3 regions of the Enterococcus sp. XAF26B05_ASV22 genome follow, and region 3 is predicted to be linked to each of the others. Evidence: a T-box and tRNA genes for the amino acid it is inferred to sense, from the RefSeq annotation. Region 3 holds a T-box; the other regions hold tRNA genes.

Region 1 (6,610 bases), 360 kb from region 3:
ATTGCAAGTGGTACAACACTCCAATGCAAACCAAAAATAACCAGTACTTGCCAGAAGAAACCTAGAATCACACCGTACAATGCTGGAGAGAAGCCCATCAAAGCTTGGAAACCTGCACTTAGTAAATCTGTTAACATACTGATGATTGGTCCAATCACTAAAAAACCAATCGGTAATGCAATTAATAATACAAAGAATGGTACCAAGAACGTTTGAACCACTTCAGGAATAATTTTCTTGAAGAGTTTTTGAATTTGAGCTGCAAATGCAACAATAAAAATAATCGGTACAACACTACTTGTGTAACCAGCACCTACCCACGGAATACCTAAAAACGTGTCATAAGCAGGTAACCCTAACAAACTATAGGGTGCTGTTGCACCTGAACCTGCGGTTGTTTCAAAAGCTGCTTGTAATGCGCTTCCTTGAACCGTTGGATAACAAAGAGCTGCTCCAATAACAATTCCCACCATTGGATTTAAATTGAATTTTCTAGCTGCGGTATACCCTAGGATCACTGGCATGAAATAGAAAATTGCATCACCAATACCATTTAACATCGTATACGTTCCAGATGTAGCTGAATATAGTTTCAAGAAAACAAGTAAAGCATTTAGTCCTTTTACCATACCAGCAGCGCTAATGCGCCCAGAAATGGTTGAAAACAGCCACTTAAAATATCAATTAAACGATTGAATAAATTACCACCAGATGATTCTTGTTCTGCATCTGCTGAAATTCCAGCAATACTTACAACATCCTCATACACAGCTGGGACATGGTTCCCAATTACTACTTGATATTGTCCACCGCTTTTCATTACAGTAACGACACCGTCCATGTTTTTTAACACTTCGTCATTTGCTTTTGATTCGTCTTTCAATTTAAAACGTAAGCGTGTAATACAATGTGTCAAGCTATTGATGTTTTCCTTTCCGCCTACATTGTTAACAATTTTCTCTGCTAAATCATGATATTTTCCCATTTTTTATTCCTCCAAAGTTTAGTTTTTTACTACATTACTTTTGAAGGTTTAGCCAACTTAATGTCACTATCCAAGGGTCTTGCCGAACCGCTACTTCTATCCACCTTTCATCCTATTACTGATCTATCAATATTTAATAATCTCGCTAACTATTGGTTTGTATTACACGTGCAATATGAATGATCAAATACATCTTTTCTTCCTTTGAAACAGTATAAGAATAACGTTCAGTCAAAAAATCAGCAATTTTATTCACACAATTATATGCATTACGATACTTTTTTTTGATTACTTCATATAATTCTCCATCATCTTCATCACGAAATTCTTTATGATTTAATAAACGATAAGCAAAAAATTTTAAATGAGTACTAAAACGATAAAAATAAACGGAATCTTCATTGAAAGTAATTTTAAAATGATATTTAACGATATTCGTGATCTCCTGCATAATTTTTGTTAATTCGTAAACATTGCCAACTTCTTCATCCATTTCAGCATTAACAAGATGTAGCGCAATGAATCCAGCTTCATCTTCCGGTAGCTGCACATCGAATTTTTCTTTAACCATTTCAACAGCTTTATTTCCAATAAAATATTCATCTGAAAAGAAACGCTTGATGTCCCATAATAAAAAATTTTTCACTTCAATTCCTAGTCGCATCCGTTCCAAGGCTGTATGAAGATGATCTGTTAAAGAAATAAAAATCGTGTCATTTAACTTCGGACCAAGTTTTGTTTTTGCATATTTAATAATGTCATCAGATAGCTGCATCACTTCCAATGGCAACTCTCCCAGTAACTCTTGAAATTTTAATGCTGTATCCTGATTTGCTAAACGAAACACTTGATCTACCTGTTCTTCTGCAATAAAGTCTCCTATTTTTCTTTTAAATGCAATACCACGTCCCATCACAATTTGTTCTTGTTCATTCACATCCAACGTAATCACAACATTATTATTCAAAATTTTTTGAATAATCATTTTTTCGCTCCTTTCATAACGCCAACTCCTTTGATTGTATAAAAAGAAAAACCCAACCTTTCTAAATAAGAAGAGACTCTTCTTATTTAGAAAAATTAGGTTTAGCTTGTATTTAAACAATCACTATCCAGATATTCACTTGTTGTGTACAAACATAGAATACCTTATAGTAATAACAATGTCAACGTTTTCATAAAAATATTTTATAAATAAAAAAAACATTATGCACATAGCAAAATGCTTCAATAGACATGACCCGTACGGGAATCGAACCCGTGATACCGCCGTGAAAGGGCGGTGTCTTAACCGCTTGACCAACGGGCCTTTTAAAATTATGGGCCTAAATGGACTCGAACCATCGACCTCACGCTTATCAGGCGTGCGCTCTAACCAGCTGAGCTATAGGCCCTTAAAGAAAAAAAGCGGGTGACGAGAATCGAACTCGCGACAACAGCTTGGAAGGCTGTGGTTTTACCACTAAACTACACCCGCATGTTTCTTCTTTCAAATGGCGCAAGACAGAATCGAACTGCCGACACACGGAGCTTCAATCCGTTGCTCTACCAACTGAGCTACTGCGCCAAAAATTATAAAACGGTCTGGACGGGACTCGAACCCGCGACCTCCTGCGTGACAGGCAGGCATTCTAACCAGCTGAACTACCAAACCAATGTAACTGTATTGCATCACTTTATGTTACTATGCTTTTATATTTAAAAGCAATTGCGGGGGCAGGATTTGAACCTACGACCTTCGGGTTATGAGCCCGACGAGCTACCTGACTGCTCCACCCCGCGATAATTATAGTCCCTATTGACTATAGAAAGGTGTTAACATGTACTAATTCATCATCAACGCTAAAGCATTGTGATTCTTAGCAAAGGAGGATAAGGGATTCGAACCCTTGCACGGTTTTACCCGCCTGACGGTTTTCAAGACCGTTCCCTTCAGCCGGACTTGGGTAATCCTCCGAAATAAATATTAAAAAATGACCCGTACGGGAATCGAACCCGTGATACCGCCGTGAAAGGGCGGTGTCTTAACCGCTTGACCAACGGGCCGCTATGAAACGGAGAAGGAGGGATTTGAACCCTCGCGCCGGTTTCCCGACCTACACCCTTAGCAGGGGCGCCTCTTCAGCCACTTGAGTACTTCCCCAAGAAAATAATTTAAAAAATGGGCCTAAATGGACTCGAACCATCGACCTCACGCTTATCAGGCGTGCGCTCTAACCAGCTGAGCTATAGGCCCATAAAGCGGGTGACGAGAATCGAACTCGCGACAACAGCTTGGAAGGCTGTGGTTTTACCACTAAACTACACCCGCAATACTTTAAAACGGTCTGGACGGGACTCGAACCCGCGACCTCCTGCGTGACAGGCAGGCATTCTAACCAGCTGAACTACCAAACCAATGTAACTGTATTGCATCACTTTATGTTACTATGCTTTTATATTTAAAAGCAATTGCGGGGGCAGGATTTGAACCTACGACCTTCGGGTTATGAGCCCGACGAGCTACCTGACTGCTCCACCCCGCGATAATTATAGTCCCTATTGACTATAGAAAGGTGTTAACATGTACTAATTCATCATCAACGCTAAAGCATTGTGATTCTTAGCAAAGGAGGATAAGGGATTCGAACCCTTGCACGGTTTTACCCGCCTGACGGTTTTCAAGACCGTTCCCTTCAGCCGGACTTGGGTAATCCTCCGAAATAAAAAATACTACTATTCAAATCGTCACTACAATGGACCTTGTAGGACTCGAACCTACGACCGGACGGTTATGAGCCGTCTGCTCTAACCAACTGAGCTAAAGGTCCTTGGCTCTTAAAAAAATCGCGGCGAAGGGGATCGAACCCCCGACCTCCCGGGTATGAACCGGACGCTCTAGCCAGCTGAGCTACACCGCGAAAATAATAAAGTACTAATGGAGCCTAGCGGGATCGAACCGCTGACCTCCTGCGTGCAAAGCAGGCGCTCTCCCATCTGAGCTAAGGCCCCACAAAAATAAAATCGGGAAGACAGGATTCGAACCTGCGACCCCTTGGTCCCAAACCAAGTGCTCTACCAAGCTGAGCTACTTCCCGTAGCTATAATGCACCCAAAGGGAGTCGAACCCCTAACCTCTTGATTCGTAGTCAAGCACTCTATCCAGTTGAGCTATGGGTGCTAAAGCAAGGATCAAAGTCAGATGTGTTCATCTGCTTCGTACTTGTCACATCTATTCTGTCAATTTTAGAATTGCCATTCATAGTGCTTCAAAGCAATGCCGAGGACCGGAATCGAACCGGTACGGTGATCACTCACCGCAGGATTTTAAGTCCTGTGCGTCTGCCAGTTCCGCCACCCCGGCGTTTTGAAAAGGCTAAGCGGAAAACGGGGTTCGAACCCGCGACCCCCACCTTGGCAAGGTGGTGCTCTACCACTGAGCTATTTCCGCAGTCTGGATGCCGGCTAAAGGATTTGAACCCTCGACCCTCTGATTACAAATCAGATGCTCTACCAACTGAGCTAAGCCGGCGTTATAATCGCCTAGTTATAAAACGAGACTAAAAATGCGGGTGAAGGGACTTGAACCCCCACGCCGTAAGGCGCTAGATCCTAAATCTAGTGCGTCTGCCAATTCCGCCACACCCGCAAAATATTTCTATGAGCCGTGCAGGGCTCGAACCTGCGACCCTCTGATTAAAAGTCAGATGCTCTACCAACTGAGCTAACGGCTCAAAAAATGGAGGTTGACGGGATCGAACCGCCGACCCCCTGCTTGTAAGGCAGGTGCTCTCCCAGCTGAGCTAAACCTCCAAGACAACACTTTAGCGTGGCGACGTCCTACTCTCACAAAGGGAAACCCTTCACTACAATCGGCGCTAAGAAGCTTAACTTCTGTGTTCGGCATGGGAACAGGTGTATCCTTCTCGCTATCGCCACCACACTGGGTGTTGTTGCTATTTAGTTGAGTGATTATTCACTCAAAACTGGATTGAAGTAGTAATCAAACATTCCGAAACTCTTTTTTATTTCGTTTCTTTGGTTAAGTCCTCGACCGATTAGTATTGGTCCGCTCCGTACATCACTGCACTTCCACTTCCAACCTATCTACCTGATCATCTCTCAGGGGTCTTACTTTCTTAAAGAAATGGGAAATCTCATCTTGAGGTGGGCTTCACACTTAGATGCTTTCAGCGTTTATCCCTTCCCTACATAGCTACCCAGCAATGCCCTTGGCAGAACAACTGGTACACCAGCGGTAAGTCCATCCCGGTCCTCTCGTACTAAGGACAGCTCCTCTCAAATTTCCAACGCCCGCGACGGATAGGGACCGAACTGTCTCACGACGTTCTGAACCCAGCTCGCGTGCCGCTTTAATGGGCGAACAGCCCAACCCTTGGGACCGACTACAGCCCCAGGATGCGACGAGCCGACATCGAGGTGCCAAACCTCCCCGTCGATGTGGACTCTTGGGGGAGATAAGCCTGTTATCCCCAGGGTAGCTTTTATCCGTTGAGCGATGGCCCTTCCATGCGGAACCACCGGATCACTAAGCCCGACTTTCGTCCCTGCTCGACTTGTAAGTCTCGCAGTCAAGCTCCCTTCTGCCTTTACACTCTGCGAATGATTTCCAACCATTCTGAGGGAACCTTTGGGCGCCTCCGTTACTCTTTAGGAGGCGACCGCCCCAGTCAAACTGCCCACCTGACACTGTCTCCCACCACGATAAGTGGTGCGGGTTAGAGGGTTCATAACACAAGGGTAGTATCCCACCAGCGCCTCCACCGAAACTAGCGTTCCGGGTTCATCGGCTCCTACCTATCCTGTACATGTGGTACAAACACTCAATATCAAGCTACAGTAAAGCTCCATGGGGTCTTTCCGTCCTGTCGCGGGTAACCTGCATCTTCACAGGTACTAAAATTTCACCGAGTCTCTCGTTGAGACAGTGCCCAAATCGTTACGCCTTTCGTGCGGGTCGGAACTTACCCGACAAGGAATTTCGCTACCTTAGGACCGTTATAGTTACGGCCGCCGTTTACTGGGGCTTCAATTCTGAGCTTCGCCGAAGCTAACCCATCCTCTTAACCTTCCAGCACCGGGCAGGCGTCAGCCCCTATACTTCATCTTTCGATTTTGCAGAGACCTGTGTTTTTGATAAACAGTCGCTTGGGCCTATTCACTGCGGCTGACCGAAGTCAGCACCCCTTCTCCCGAAGTTACGGGGTCATTTTGCCGAGTTCCTTAACGAGAGTTCGCTCGCTCACCTTAGGATACTCTCCTCGACTACCTGTGTCGGTTTACGGTACGGGCAGTTGTTTTCTCACTAGAAGCTTTTCTTGACAGTGTGACATCAGGAACTTCGGTACTATTATTTCCCTCCCCATCACAGCTTATCCGTATAGAGTAAAGCATTTGACTCTACTCAAGACTTACTGCTTGGACATGCACTTCCAGTCGCATGCATTCCTTAGCCTCCTGCGTCCCTCCATTGCTCAAACAAAAACAACTGGTACAGGAATATCAACCTGTTGTCCATCGCCTACGCCTATCGGCCTCGGCTTAGGTCCCGACTAACCCTGGGCGGACGAGCCTTCCCCAGGAAACCTTAGTCATACGGTGGACGGGATTCTCACCCGTCTTTCG
Region 2 (6,610 bases), 1.4 Mb from region 3:
TTCGATAACATCAAGCAGAAAAAAACTTTGAAACTTTTTTAAAAAAGTGTTGACATCAAATCGAAGATTTGGTATGATATAAAAGTTGCTGCGAGGTGACACAGTAGACCTTTGAAAACTGAACAAAGTAAGACGAACCAAATGTGTAGGTTGTTTTTACAACGGTAAAAACAAACAACAATTTTTAACAAAGCAAAGCAATATGCTAGCAAACAAATGAGCTTAACAATCTTCGGATTGTGTTCAACTTTTATTATGAGAGTTTGATCCTGGCTCAGGACGAACGCTGGCGGCGTGCCTAATACATGCAAGTCGAACGCTTCTTTTCTACCGAGTGCTTGCACTCATTTGAAAAGAGGAGTGGCGGACGGGTGAGTAACACGTGGGTAACCTACCCATCAGAGGGGGATAACACTTGGAAACAGGTGCTAATACCGCATAATAATCGACACCGCATGGTGTTGATTTGAAAGACGCTTTCGGGTGTCACTGATGGATGGACCCGCGGTGCATTAGCTAGTTGGTGGGGTAACGGCTCACCAAGGCCATGATGCATAGCCGACCTGAGAGGGTGATCGGCCACACTGGGACTGAGACACGGCCCAGACTCCTACGGGAGGCAGCAGTAGGGAATCTTCGGCAATGGACGGAAGTCTGACCGAGCAACGCCGCGTGAGTGAAGAAGGTTTTCGGATCGTAAAACTCTGTTGTTAGAGAAGAACAAGTAGGAGAGTAACTGCTCTTACCTTGACGGTATCTAACCAGAAAGCCACGGCTAACTACGTGCCAGCAGCCGCGGTAATACGTAGGTGGCAAGCGTTGTCCGGATTTATTGGGCGTAAAGCGAGCGCAGGCGGTTTCTTAAGTCTGATGTGAAAGCCCCCGGCTCAACCGGGGAGGGTCATTGGAAACTGGGAGACTTGAGTGCAGAAGAGGAGAGTGGAATTCCATGTGTAGCGGTGAAATGCGTAGATATATGGAGGAACACCAGTGGCGAAGGCGACTCTCTGGTCTGTAACTGACGCTGAGGCTCGAAAGCGTGGGGAGCAAACAGGATTAGATACCCTGGTAGTCCACGCCGTAAACGATGAGTGCTAAGTGTTGGAGGGTTTCCGCCCTTCAGTGCTGGAGCTAACGCATTAAGCACTCCGCCTGGGGAGTACGACCGCAAGGTTGAAACTCAAAGGAATTGACGGGGGCCCGCACAAGCGGTGGAGCATGTGGTTTAATTCGAAGCAACGCGAAGAACCTTACCAGGTCTTGACATCCTTTGACCACTCTAGAGATAGAGCTTTCCCTTCGGGGACAAAGTGACAGGTGGTGCATGGTTGTCGTCAGCTCGTGTCGTGAGATGTTGGGTTAAGTCCCGCAACGAGCGCAACCCTTATTGTTAGTTGCCATCATTCAGTTGGGCACTCTAGCGAGACTGCCGGTGACAAACCGGAGGAAGGTGGGGATGACGTCAAATCATCATGCCCCTTATGACCTGGGCTACACACGTGCTACAATGGGAAGTACAACGAGTCGCTAGGCCGCGAGGTCATGCAAATCTCTTAAAGCTTCTCTCAGTTCGGATTGTAGGCTGCAACTCGCCTACATGAAGCCGGAATCGCTAGTAATCGCGGATCAGCACGCCGCGGTGAATACGTTCCCGGGCCTTGTACACACCGCCCGTCACACCACGAAAGTTTGTAACACCCGAAGTCGGTGAGGTAACCCTTGTGGAGCCAGCCGCCTAAGGTGGGATAGATGATTGGGGTGAAGTCGTAACAAGGTAGCCGTATCGGAAGGTGCGGCTGGATCACCTCCTTTCTAAGGAATATTACGGAAACTTACACATTCGTGGACACTTTGTTCAGTTTTGAGAGGTTTACTCTCAAGTTAATAGCGCCATGGGGCCTTAGCTCAGATGGGAGAGCGCCTGCTTTGCACGCAGGAGGTCAGCGGTTCGATCCCGCTAGGCTCCATTAGTAACCACTAGGTTACTAATATTGTTCATTGAAAACTGGATATTGAAGTAAAAAAGTAATCAAAACAAACCGAGAACACCGCGTTGAATGAGTTTTTTAAGTAAAATAGTTCGAAGCTTATTTTATTGGTGACGCCTCTATCGCTAGAGAAACGAACCAAACAATTGACCGCAAGGTCATCAGGTTAAGTGAATAAGGGCGCACGGTGGATGCCTTGGCATTAGGAGCCGATGAAGGACGGGACTAACACCGATATGCTTTGGGGAGCTGTAAGTGAGCTATGATCCAGAGATTTCCGAATGGGGAAACCCAGCATCTTTTATAGGATGTTACTTTCCAGTGAATACATAGCTGGTTAGAGGTAGACGCAGAGAACTGAAACATCTAAGTACCTGCAGGAAGAGAAAGAAAATTCGATTCCCTGAGTAGCGGCGAGCGAAACGGGAAGAGCCCAAACCAACAAGCTTGCTTGTTGGGGTTGTAGGACTCCGATGTGGTAGTCTGTCAAGATAGTCGAAGAACCTGGAAAGGTTCGCCAAAGTGGGTAATAGCCCCGTAGACGAAATGTTGGCAACACCTAGGAGTATCCTGAGTACGGCGGAACACGAGAAATTCCGTCGGAATCCGCGGGGACCATCCCGCAAGGCTAAATACTCCCTAATGACCGATAGTGAACCAGTACCGTGAGGGAAAGGTGAAAAGCACCCCGGAAGGGGAGTGAAATAGATCCTGAAACCGTGTGCCTACAACAAGTCAAAGCCCGTTAATGGGTGATGGCGTGCCTTTTGTAGAATGAACCGGCGAGTTACGATTGCATGCGAGGTTAAGGTGAAGAGCCGGAGCCGCAGCGAAAGCGAGTCTGAATAGGGCGAATGAGTATGTAGTCGTAGACCCGAAACCATGTGATCTACCCATGGCCAGGTTGAAGGTGTGGTAAAACGCACTGGAGGACCGAACCCACGTACGTTGAAAAGTGCGGGGATGAGCTGTGGGTAGCGGAGAAATTCCAAACGAACTTGGAGATAGCTGGTTCTCTCCGAAATAGCTTTAGGGCTAGCCTCGGAATTAAGAATGATGGAGGTAGAGCACTGTTTGGACTAGGGGCCCATCTCGGGTTACCGAATTCAGATAAACTCCGAATGCCATTCATTTATATCCGGGAGTCAGACTGCGAGTGATAAGATCCGTAGTCGAAAGGGAAACAGCCCAGACCACCAGCTAAGGTCCCAAAATATATGTTAAGTGGAAAAGGATGTGGGGTTGCACAGACAACTAGGATGTTGGCTCAGAAGCAGCCACCATTTAAAGAGTGCGTAATAGCTCACTAGTCGAGTGACCCTGCGCCGAAAATGTACCGGGGCTAAACATATTACCGAAGCTGTGGATTACACCTCTGGTGTAATGGTAGGAGAGCGTTCTAAGGGCGTTGAAGGTCGATCGTGAGGACGGCTGGAGCGCTTAGAAGTGAGAATGCCGGTATGAGTAGCGAAAGACGGGTGAGAATCCCGTCCACCGTATGACTAAGGTTTCCTGGGGAAGGCTCGTCCGCCCAGGGTTAGTCGGGACCTAAGCCGAGGCCGATAGGCGTAGGCGATGGACAACAGGTTGATATTCCTGTACCAGTTGTTTTTGTTTGAGCAATGGAGGGACGCAGGAGGCTAAGGAATGCATGCGACTGGAAGTGCATGTCCAAGCAGTAAGTCTTGAGTAGAGTCAAATGCTTTACTCTATACGGATAAGCTGTGATGGGGAGGGAAATAATAGTACCGAAGTTCCTGATGTCACACTGTCAAGAAAAGCTTCTAGTAAGAAAACAACTGCCCGTACCGTAAACCGACACAGGTAGTCGAGGAGAGTATCCTAAGGTGAGCGAGCGAACTCTCGTTAAGGAACTCGGCAAAATGACCCCGTAACTTCGGGAGAAGGGGTGCTGACTTCGGTCAGCCGCAGTGAATAGGCCCAAGCGACTGTTTATCAAAAACACAGGTCTCTGCAAAATCGAAAGATGAAGTATAGGGGCTGACGCCTGCCCGGTGCTGGAAGGTTAAGAGGATGGGTTAGCTTCGGCGAAGCTCAGAATTGAAGCCCCAGTAAACGGCGGCCGTAACTATAACGGTCCTAAGGTAGCGAAATTCCTTGTCGGGTAAGTTCCGACCCGCACGAAAGGCGTAACGATTTGGGCACTGTCTCAACGAGAGACTCGGTGAAATTTTAGTACCTGTGAAGATGCAGGTTACCCGCGACAGGACGGAAAGACCCCATGGAGCTTTACTGTAGCTTGATATTGAGTGTTTGTACCACATGTACAGGATAGGTAGGAGCCGATGAACCCGGAACGCTAGTTTCGGTGGAGGCGCTGGTGGGATACTACCCTTGTGTTATGAACCCTCTAACCCGCACCACTTATCGTGGTGGGAGACAGTGTCAGGTGGGCAGTTTGACTGGGGCGGTCGCCTCCTAAAGAGTAACGGAGGCGCCCAAAGGTTCCCTCAGAATGGTTGGAAATCATTCGCAGAGTGTAAAGGCAGAAGGGAGCTTGACTGCGAGACTTACAAGTCGAGCAGGGACGAAAGTCGGGCTTAGTGATCCGGTGGTTCCGCATGGAAGGGCCATCGCTCAACGGATAAAAGCTACCCTGGGGATAACAGGCTTATCTCCCCCAAGAGTCCACATCGACGGGGAGGTTTGGCACCTCGATGTCGGCTCGTCGCATCCTGGGGCTGTAGTCGGTCCCAAGGGTTGGGCTGTTCGCCCATTAAAGCGGCACGCGAGCTGGGTTCAGAACGTCGTGAGACAGTTCGGTCCCTATCCGTCGCGGGCGTTGGAAATTTGAGAGGAGCTGTCCTTAGTACGAGAGGACCGGGATGGACTTACCGCTGGTGTACCAGTTGTTCTGCCAAGGGCATTGCTGGGTAGCTATGTAGGGAAGGGATAAACGCTGAAAGCATCTAAGTGTGAAGCCCACCTCAAGATGAGATTTCCCATTTCTTTAAGAAAGTAAGACCCCTGAGAGATGATCAGGTAGATAGGTTGGAAGTGGAAGTGCAGTGATGTACGGAGCGGACCAATACTAATCGGTCGAGGACTTAACCAAAAAAACAAAATAAAAAAGAGTTTCGGAATGTTTGATTACTACTTCAATCCAGTTTTGAGTGAATAATCACTCAACTAAATAGCAACAACACCCAGTGTGGTGGCGATAGCGAGAAGGATACACCTGTTCCCATGCCGAACACAGAAGTTAAGCTTCTTAGCGCCGATTGTAGTGAAGGGTTTCCCTTTGTGAGAGTAGGACGTCGCCACGCTAATTATTCCGGCATAGCTCAGTTGGTAGTAGCGCATGACTGTTAATCATGATGTCGTAGGTTCGAGTCCTACTGCCGGAGTTCCTTAATATAGGACTTATGAGTAATGTTTGCTTCTTTTTAACTTTGGAGAGTTGTCCGAGTGGCCGAAGGAGCATGATTGGAAATCATGTAGACGGTTAACGCTGTCTCAAGGGTTCGAATCCCTTACTCTCCGTATTAAGTTTTATTGGCCCGTTGGTCAAGCGGTTAAGACACCGCCCTTTCACGGCGGTATCACGGGTTCGATTCCCGTACGGGTCATTTATATTTATTGGAGGTTTAGCTCAGCTGGGAGAGCACCTGCCTTACAAGCAGGGGGTCGGCGGTTCGATCCCGTCAACCTCCATTAAATTACGGTTTGGTAGTTCAGCTGGTTAGAATGCCTGCCTGTCACGCAGGAGGTCGCGGGTTCGAGTCCCGTCCAGACCGTTAGTATTATAGTTTTGGCGCAGTAGCTCAGTTGGTAGAGCAACGGATTGAAGCTCCGTGTGTCGGCAGTTCGATTCTGTCTTGCGCCATTTGGAGGAATAGCGAAGTGGCTAAACGCGACGGACTGTAAATCCGTTCCTTAGGGTTCAGTGGTTCGAATCCACTTTCCTCCATTACATAGTAGGGATATAGTTAAACGGTATAACTACGGTCTCCAAAACCGTCATTGTGGGTTCGATTCCTACTATCCCTGTTAATATATTATGGCGATTGTGGTGAAGTGGTTAACACAGCGGATTGTGGTTCCGCCATGCGTGGGTTCGATCCCCATCAGTCGCCCTTGCTCTAAATTTTATATTATGTATATTATGGCGATTGTGGTGAAGTGGTTAACACAGCGGATTGTGGTTCCGCCACGCGTGGGTTCGATTCCCATCAGTCGCCCTTAGCTTTAAATTTTATTATTGGGGTATAGCCAAGCGGTAAGGCAACAGGTTTTGATCCTGTCATGCGTTGGTTCGAATCCAGCTACCCCAGTTTTCTCTTTTAGAGAATTTGTAAATTGTAATATGGCGGTATAGCCAAGTGGTAAGGCAGAGGTCTGCAAAACCTTCATCACCGGTTCAAATCCGGTTACCGCCTTGCAAATTATTTAATGCCGGCGTGGCGGAATTGGCAGACGCGCTGGACTCAAAATCCTGTGATCTTACGATCGTGCCGGTTCGACCCCGGCCGCCGGTATATGCCAAGCATCAACGTTTATCTTACGTTGGTGCTCTTTTTTTTCTTTCATTTTTTCTGATGTCCGTCAAATGTCCGTCAGATGTTGGTCAAACCATCAATGTCATATTTATTTTTAAAATA
Region 3 (6,610 bases):
ATCTACACACTAATGCTTTTTAAGCGAAATTTACCTAATCGAGAGTTGGTTATTCTTGCGTTATTTTTTATGTTTATGACGACAGACCTTTTTCCTTGGAGCTTTTTTGACCATACACCGTTGAATACGATCCAGTTTCCCTGGCGTTTCTTATCAATTGTGACGTTGCTGTTAGCCTTTCTTATCGCAAATGACAATCTAGGATTATTTAAAAAATTTCCAAGTAGTCAGATAATCGTAGTGATGGTCATTTTCCTTGGAGTTGTATTGTATGAAAAAGAGAGTATTGATACTGAGGGGAAGCGTATCCTATCCTATGATGCATATGATCAAACTAATAGTTATTATATTGGCGCTGGACATGAGTATTTACCAAAAGAAGTTGATTATTCTACTATTAAAAAGAATAAAGAACGAAAAATTGTGTACGATGATGCTAAAATAGACATATCAAATGTTAAAATGGATTTTGATTCCGTTGCGTTCGACTATCACTCAATTGACAAGAAAAAAACGACAGTAACAATTCCATTTATCTACTATTATGGTTATCAAGCTAAAATAGTAAGTGAAGGTAGTGAAAAAATAATTCCAGCATCGCTAAACAAACAAAACGGATTAGTTGCTATTCCGTTATCTAAAAATGGCAGTGTCTCTATTTCTTATCATACAACTTTGGCACAAAAAATTTCATTAAGTATCTCTGTTTTGACTCTATCGACCTGTGTAACATGGAAGGTAGCGACTATGTATTCTATTAAGTTAAAAAGAAAGAAATAAGTAGAGTTATTCTTTTGATTCGGTTGCAAATAAATGAGAAAACACTCATGTTATGGAAAACGAAAAGAAAATATCTGTAATCAGGAAAATGCGGTTGACTTCCTTTTTATTATCTGTTATTTTCTTATATAAAATTAAATAGAGGAGTGGTCTAGAAAATGTCTAACTGGGAAACGAAATTCGCAAAAAAAGGTCTTACATTTGATGATGTTTTATTGATTCCAGCAGAAAGTCATGTGCTACCTAATGAAGTAGATATGAGTATCCAACTAGCAAAAAATATTAAGTTGAATATTCCTCTGATCAGTGCAAGTATGGATACTGTAACGGATAGTAAAATGGCTATTTCAATGGCTCGTCAAGGTGGTTTAGGCGTTATTCATAAAAATATGAGTATTGCGCAACAAGCAGATGAGGTTCGTAAAGTGAAACGTTCGGAGAGTGGCGTAATCATCGACCCATTTTTCTTAACGCCAACGAATTTAGTAGCAGATGCTGAAAATCTGATGAGCAAATACCGTATCAGTGGAGTACCGATTGTGGAGACGATGGACAATCGTAATCTAGTAGGAATCATTACGAACCGTGATATGCGATTTGTAACAGATTATCAAATGAAGATTGAAGAAGTAATGACGAAAGATAACTTAGTTACAGCCCCAGTTGGTACTTCTCTAAAAGACGCTGAAAAGATTTTACAAAAACATAAAATCGAAAAATTACCGATTGTTGATGAAAATAACCGTTTAAGTGGTTTGATCACGATCAAAGATATTGAAAAAGTAATTGAATTTCCAAATGCGGCGAAAGACGAGCATGGTCGTCTACTAGTTGCGGCAGCAGTTGGTGTTACAAGTGATACTTTTGAACGTGCTGAAGCTTTGTTGGATGCAGGAGTTGATGCAATTATTATCGATACAGCTCATGGTCATAGCGCAGGTGTGATTCGTAAGATCAAAGAAATTCGAGATACATTCCCAGATGCAACATTGATTGCTGGAAATATCGCAACAGCTGAAGGCGCTAAAGCACTTTATGATGTAGGTGTGGATGTTGTGAAGGTGGGAATCGGGCCAGGTTCGATTTGTACAACACGTGTTGTCGCAGGTGTAGGTGTTCCCCAATTAACTGCTATCTATGATGCAGCATCCGTTGCTCGTAAATATGGGAAAGCTATCATTGCAGATGGGGGAATCAAGTATTCAGGTGATATCGTAAAAGCTTTAGCTGCTGGCGGACATGCTGTTATGTTGGGTAGCATGTTAGCGGGAACAGATGAATCACCAGGTGAATTTGAAATTTATCAAGGTCGTCGCTTTAAAACATATCGTGGAATGGGTTCACTAGGCGCAATGGAAAAAGGTTCAAGTGATCGTTATTTCCAAGGTGGTGTCAACGAAGCGAATAAATTAGTGCCAGAAGGTATCGAAGGGCGTGTTGCCTATAAAGGTAGCGTATCAGATATTGTTTTCCAACTGATTGGTGGGCTAAAATCCGGTATGGGTTATGTTGGGGCGGCAGATTTAAAACAATTGCGTGAAGAAGCACAATTTATTCAAATGAGTGGGAATGGACTGAAAGAATCACATCCTCATGATGTACAAATTACTAAAGAAGCACCTAATTACTCTGTAGAACAATAAATCAAGAATAAAGAAAAAATTCCGATGTCGTATACAGCATCGGAATTTTTTTCTTTATTGAACAAGACGTTCGTCATTAGAACCATAATACATGTGGAGTGGTTTGGCTTTTTTTCCTAACAATTCTTTAGAAGGTAAAATCTCATAGCCCTCTGCATGTAAGTGGTCAATAACAGTAGATACAGCATCTACTGTTTCGGGATGAATGTCATGCATTAAAACGATTGTGTCATTATAGGCTGTCTCATCGATACGTTTAATGATTGCTTGTGCATTGTGGCTTTGCCAATCTTGTGAATCGACAGACCATTGAATAATCGGCTTACCAATGATTGCTGCCACATCTTTATTCACAGCACCATATGGCGGTCTAAAATCAGTTGGTAGCTTGCCAATAGCATGATAGATGGCTTTGTCAGTGTTTTGGACTTCCTCTTTCACCGTTTGTGCATCAATTCCGGTCAATTGTGGATGTGAGTAGGAATGGCTAGCCACTTCATGTCCTTCATCAGCCACTCGTTTAACAAGGGATTCATGTTTTACAACATTTTGACCCAGCATAAAGAATGTTGCTTTGACACCTTTTTCTTTTAGAATATCTAGAAGTCTAGGGGTAGTGTCAGGATTTGGACCATCATCAAACGTGAGTGAAATGTATTTTTTATCTGACTCTAAAGGTTTGGGTAACGCGTCTTTGATGGAATCAGCATCAATAAATTCTGGGTTTACGTAACCAGCAATTTCATTGTAAGGCAATGTGATTTCTGTTTTGCCAGTTGGATTTTCTGGTAGACCTAAGCTGATTTTATCAGAATAATAGGTAAAAGCAGTTCCATCTAAAGAAATACTGGGCATATTGAGTATACCATCAATAACCGCATTGCCATCTGGACTTTCAGAAAGCAATTTTTGTTGCACAACCTGCTGAATGGCTAAGGTATTTGCCTCACTCATAAAAATATCCTGCAAGCATAGTGGTTGTTTTGTTTTTTGATTGACGAAGGCTGTATTTTTACCATGTTCAGTTTTTTCAGACCAGTCTTTTTTCTCTCGATCCCAAGTATAGGCGTCAACAATAGGTTGGTAGCTGAATACTTGTTCGTTGATTTTTTCTCTTTTAACATAACCGACGAGCTTAGTTTCAGTCTTTTTTGAGCTGTTCTTTTGGGCAATGTCTATCAACGTTGTTAATTCGGTTTTAATTGCTGGTAATTGAGGGATAGAGTCAGCGGCGACAGGTTCATAAATAAGAGTCTGGATGTTGCCCTCTGTCTTCTCCTGCTCGGTTGTTTCAAAATCTTCATGATGTTGATTTTTTCGAATTTTTTCTAATAACGAGGTTTCTTTTTGCTCATATTGCTCCTCATCATCTTCGGGTAGGCTTATTTCTTTCTGCGTATGTTGCATAGCATAGATCGCATATACACCACCACATATTAAAATGAATGAAATCGTAAAGGTAGTTATAAAAATTATTTTTTTTGAAAAAGGGTACTTCTTTTTTTCGTGCCGACTGTTTCGAGTTCCTCGTGGGTGTTTGTTTCTATGCATAACGTTTGATCCCTCTAATTTATAAATTTAAGTGTTTATAGTAGTACAAATGTATCATGCCTATTTTGGACTTTCAACAATGGATTTGTTATCTGAGTGAATCTTTTGATTTTTTTAATGTATCTAGTTCATCAAAAAGTTTAGTTGATTTGTTTTAAATTACCCATATATGGAATCAAAACTTCTGGAATTGTCACTGTTCCGTCTTCATTTTGATAATTTTCTAAGATCGCTGCTACAGTTCGACCTACAGCTAAACCAGATCCATTTAAGGTATGTGCATATTGAACTTTATCATTTTCATCACGGTAACGAATCATTGCACGGCGAGCTTGGAAATCTTCACAGTTTGAACAAGAACTGATTTCTCGATAAGCGTTTTGTGCAGGGATCCAGACTTCTAAGTCGTACGTTTTTCGCAGCGGAGAAGCCCATATCACCTGTTGCTAATGACATAACGCGATAAGGTAGGTTTAATTTTTGCAAAATATCTTCTGCGTTTGCAGTCATTTTTTCTAATTCCTCATAAGAATGTTCTGCATCACTGAATTTTACCATTTCTACTTTGTTAAACTGATGTAGGCGGATCAAGCCTCGAGTATCGCGACCTGCACTTCCAGCTTCAGAACGGAAAGAAGGACTAAGCGCTGTAAAATAGATTGGTAAATCCTTTCCATCTAAAATCTCATCATTGTAATAGTTAGTTAAAGGAACCTCAGCGGTTGGAATCAAGGTCATATCTGTACCCTCTAGTTGAAAAACGTCTTCTTTGAACTTTGGGAATTGACCAGTACCAAACATAGAGTTGCTGTTTACGATATAAGGTGTCATCATTTCAGTATAACCATGGTCATAAACATGCATGTCCAGCATAAAATTGTATAATGCACGCTCTAGTCTCGCGCCTAATCCTTTATAGTAGACAAAACGGCTTCCTGCAACTTTTGCCCCTCGTTCAAAATCAAGAATATTTAAATTTTCTGCTACATCCCAGTGTGGTTTGGGTTCAAAAGCAAAATTTCTAGGCTCACTCCAACGGCGTACTTCAACATTATCATCTTCACTTGCGCCTACTGGTACTGAATCATGTGGAAGATTCGGTAATGTTGTAGAAATCTCATAAAGCTTAGTATCGATCGCTTCAATTTCAGTGTCCATGGCTTTGATATTACCGCCGACTTCTTTCATTTCAGCAATTTTAGCTGTCGCATCTTCTTTATTTCGTTTTAATTGTGCGATTTCTGCTGAAACATCATTTCGATATTTTTTTAGCTCTTCTGATTTTACTAATAAATTGCGGCGGCTTTCATCTAAGCGTAAGAATTCTACTAAGATCTCTTCTTTTACCCCACGGTTTTTTAGTTTTGCTTGAACAGCATCAAAATTTTGACGAATCATTTTTACATCTAACATAGTTACTCCTCCTTCAATTTAAAAGCATAATGGTCTTGTGCATCCATACTGCTAGATAACATTGTGGTAAAATAAAAAGCCACTCCATCCCTAGAAAAAAATTCTTGGGACGAAATGACTTGAATTTCGCGGTACCACCCAAGTTCAGCTATAATGCTGCCCTTGTAATGCAGATAACGGTTGCTGCCGGTCTGACTTATTTCGTCAAACGCATATAATAGAGATGGAATTCTTTATAGTCGAATATTTGCTTTCACCACCGCAAACTCTCTTTGATTCAGCACTATAAATACTTTTTCTCTTTGCTTGTCATTAGGATACAAAACTTTTGTTTGGATGTCAACCTTAGTAAATCAATTTCGCTTTAGCGGTAAGTGGATAATGAAAGATGTCCAATGATTATCGGAAGTGGCATAGATGTAGCCGCCATGTAATGCTATAATACTTTGGGCGATAGCTAAACCAAGACCTGTTCCGCCTGTTTCTTGGGATCGTGATTCCTCAACACGATAGAAACGGTCGAATAATTGATCCAAAGAGTTCTTAGGAATCGACGGACCGTCATTTCTAACGGCAATCACGACTTCTGTCCCAACTTTCTCTACATCAATGACAATATTTTTACCACCTTTACCGTATTTAAGCGCATTTGATAATAGATTATTGAAGACACGAACCAGTTTTTCGGTATCACCATCCATTTTTATTGATTCTGGATTAGCATTGACCTCAATCGTCATGTCGTTTTTATCTGCTTCCAGCTCAAAATCAGCAGCTAGTTGTTCAATCAATTGTGCCATATCAAAATGTATCGTATTGATAGGGACGGAAGGCTGACGAACTTTTGTATATTCAAAAAGATCATCAACAAGCAGCTTCATTTGTTTCGCTTTCACGTAAGCTGTATGAGTATACTTAAGTAAATCTTCTTCGTTTTTAAACTGTCGATCTTCAATTAAACCCAAATATCCTATAATAGAAGTTAAAGGAGTTCGGATATCGTGACTGACGTTTGTGATCAGTTCATCTTTTGATTTTTCTATTTTTCGTTCATCTTCAATTGCTGCAACGGTACTATCAACTAACCCGTTGATACTGGTAACAACTTTTGCTAAATCACCACTTAGCTCAAAAGGAATACGATGGTCGTAATTACCGTCAGCGATATAATGCAGTTCGCTGATAATATGACGTAATTGCATTTGGCGATAACGACGAATCAA

The links. A T-box is a leader RNA that pairs with one kind of tRNA and senses whether it is charged. The one in region 3 lies ahead of serS (serine--tRNA ligase), so its partner is inferred to be a tRNA-Ser.
Region 1: it encodes a tRNA-Ser, which carries the amino acid that the T-box ahead of serS (serine--tRNA ligase) is inferred to sense. The anticodon was not compared.
Region 2: it encodes a tRNA-Ser, which carries the amino acid that the T-box ahead of serS (serine--tRNA ligase) is inferred to sense. The anticodon was not compared.

The regions. Positions count from the first base shown of each region.
Region 1 is NZ_CM161538.1:2,919,724-2,926,333, forward strand. Features, by position in the region: partial or broken gene AC1PU0_RS14415 (beta-glucoside-specific PTS transporter subunit IIABC) at 1-985, opposite strand, end outside; gene licT (BglG family transcription antiterminator LicT) at 1,131-1,970, opposite strand; tRNA gene AC1PU0_RS14425 (tRNA-Glu) at 2,223-2,294, opposite strand; tRNA gene AC1PU0_RS14430 (tRNA-Ile) at 2,306-2,379, opposite strand; tRNA gene AC1PU0_RS14435 (tRNA-Gly) at 2,392-2,462, opposite strand; tRNA gene AC1PU0_RS14440 (tRNA-Phe) at 2,480-2,552, opposite strand; tRNA gene AC1PU0_RS14445 (tRNA-Asp) at 2,566-2,639, opposite strand; tRNA gene AC1PU0_RS14450 (tRNA-Met) at 2,694-2,767, opposite strand; tRNA gene AC1PU0_RS14455 (tRNA-Ser) at 2,852-2,941, opposite strand; tRNA gene AC1PU0_RS14460 (tRNA-Glu) at 2,960-3,031, opposite strand; tRNA gene AC1PU0_RS14465 (tRNA-Ser) at 3,041-3,128, opposite strand; tRNA gene AC1PU0_RS14470 (tRNA-Ile) at 3,148-3,221, opposite strand; tRNA gene AC1PU0_RS14475 (tRNA-Gly) at 3,226-3,296, opposite strand; tRNA gene AC1PU0_RS14480 (tRNA-Asp) at 3,309-3,382, opposite strand; tRNA gene AC1PU0_RS14485 (tRNA-Met) at 3,437-3,510, opposite strand; tRNA gene AC1PU0_RS14490 (tRNA-Ser) at 3,595-3,684, opposite strand; tRNA gene AC1PU0_RS14495 (tRNA-Ile) at 3,722-3,795, opposite strand; tRNA gene AC1PU0_RS14500 (tRNA-Met) at 3,812-3,885, opposite strand; tRNA gene AC1PU0_RS14505 (tRNA-Ala) at 3,904-3,976, opposite strand; tRNA gene AC1PU0_RS14510 (tRNA-Pro) at 3,989-4,062, opposite strand; tRNA gene AC1PU0_RS14515 (tRNA-Arg) at 4,072-4,145, opposite strand; tRNA gene AC1PU0_RS14520 (tRNA-Leu) at 4,243-4,328, opposite strand; tRNA gene AC1PU0_RS14525 (tRNA-Gly) at 4,344-4,415, opposite strand; tRNA gene AC1PU0_RS14530 (tRNA-Thr) at 4,424-4,496, opposite strand; tRNA gene AC1PU0_RS14535 (tRNA-Leu) at 4,532-4,613, opposite strand; tRNA gene AC1PU0_RS14540 (tRNA-Lys) at 4,626-4,698, opposite strand; tRNA gene AC1PU0_RS14545 (tRNA-Val) at 4,705-4,777, opposite strand; rRNA gene rrf (5S ribosomal RNA) at 4,792-4,907, opposite strand; rRNA gene AC1PU0_RS14555 (23S ribosomal RNA) at 5,003-6,610, opposite strand, start outside.
Region 2 is NZ_CM161538.1:1,368,534-1,375,143, forward strand. Features, by position in the region: rRNA gene AC1PU0_RS06740 (16S ribosomal RNA) at 252-1,812, shown strand; tRNA gene AC1PU0_RS06745 (tRNA-Ala) at 1,895-1,967, shown strand; rRNA gene AC1PU0_RS06750 (23S ribosomal RNA) at 2,153-5,064, shown strand; rRNA gene rrf (5S ribosomal RNA) at 5,160-5,275, shown strand; tRNA gene AC1PU0_RS06760 (tRNA-Asn) at 5,283-5,356, shown strand; tRNA gene AC1PU0_RS06765 (tRNA-Ser) at 5,404-5,492, shown strand; tRNA gene AC1PU0_RS06770 (tRNA-Glu) at 5,507-5,578, shown strand; tRNA gene AC1PU0_RS06775 (tRNA-Val) at 5,591-5,663, shown strand; tRNA gene AC1PU0_RS06780 (tRNA-Asp) at 5,673-5,746, shown strand; tRNA gene AC1PU0_RS06785 (tRNA-Phe) at 5,763-5,835, shown strand; tRNA gene AC1PU0_RS06790 (tRNA-Tyr) at 5,839-5,919, shown strand; tRNA gene AC1PU0_RS06795 (tRNA-Trp) at 5,929-5,999, shown strand; tRNA gene AC1PU0_RS06800 (tRNA-His) at 6,013-6,085, shown strand; tRNA gene AC1PU0_RS06805 (tRNA-His) at 6,118-6,190, shown strand; tRNA gene AC1PU0_RS06810 (tRNA-Gln) at 6,212-6,283, shown strand; tRNA gene AC1PU0_RS06815 (tRNA-Cys) at 6,318-6,388, shown strand; tRNA gene AC1PU0_RS06820 (tRNA-Leu) at 6,404-6,487, shown strand.
Region 3 is NZ_CM161538.1:3,280,152-3,286,761, reverse strand. Features, by position in the region: gene AC1PU0_RS16175 (6-pyruvoyl-tetrahydropterin synthase-related protein) at 1-780, shown strand, start outside; gene guaB (IMP dehydrogenase) at 939-2,423, shown strand; gene AC1PU0_RS16165 (polysaccharide deacetylase family protein) at 2,478-3,974, opposite strand; partial or broken gene serS (serine--tRNA ligase) at 4,115-5,387, opposite strand; T-box leader at 5,490-5,702, opposite strand; gene croS (sensor histidine kinase CroS) at 5,741-6,610, opposite strand, start outside.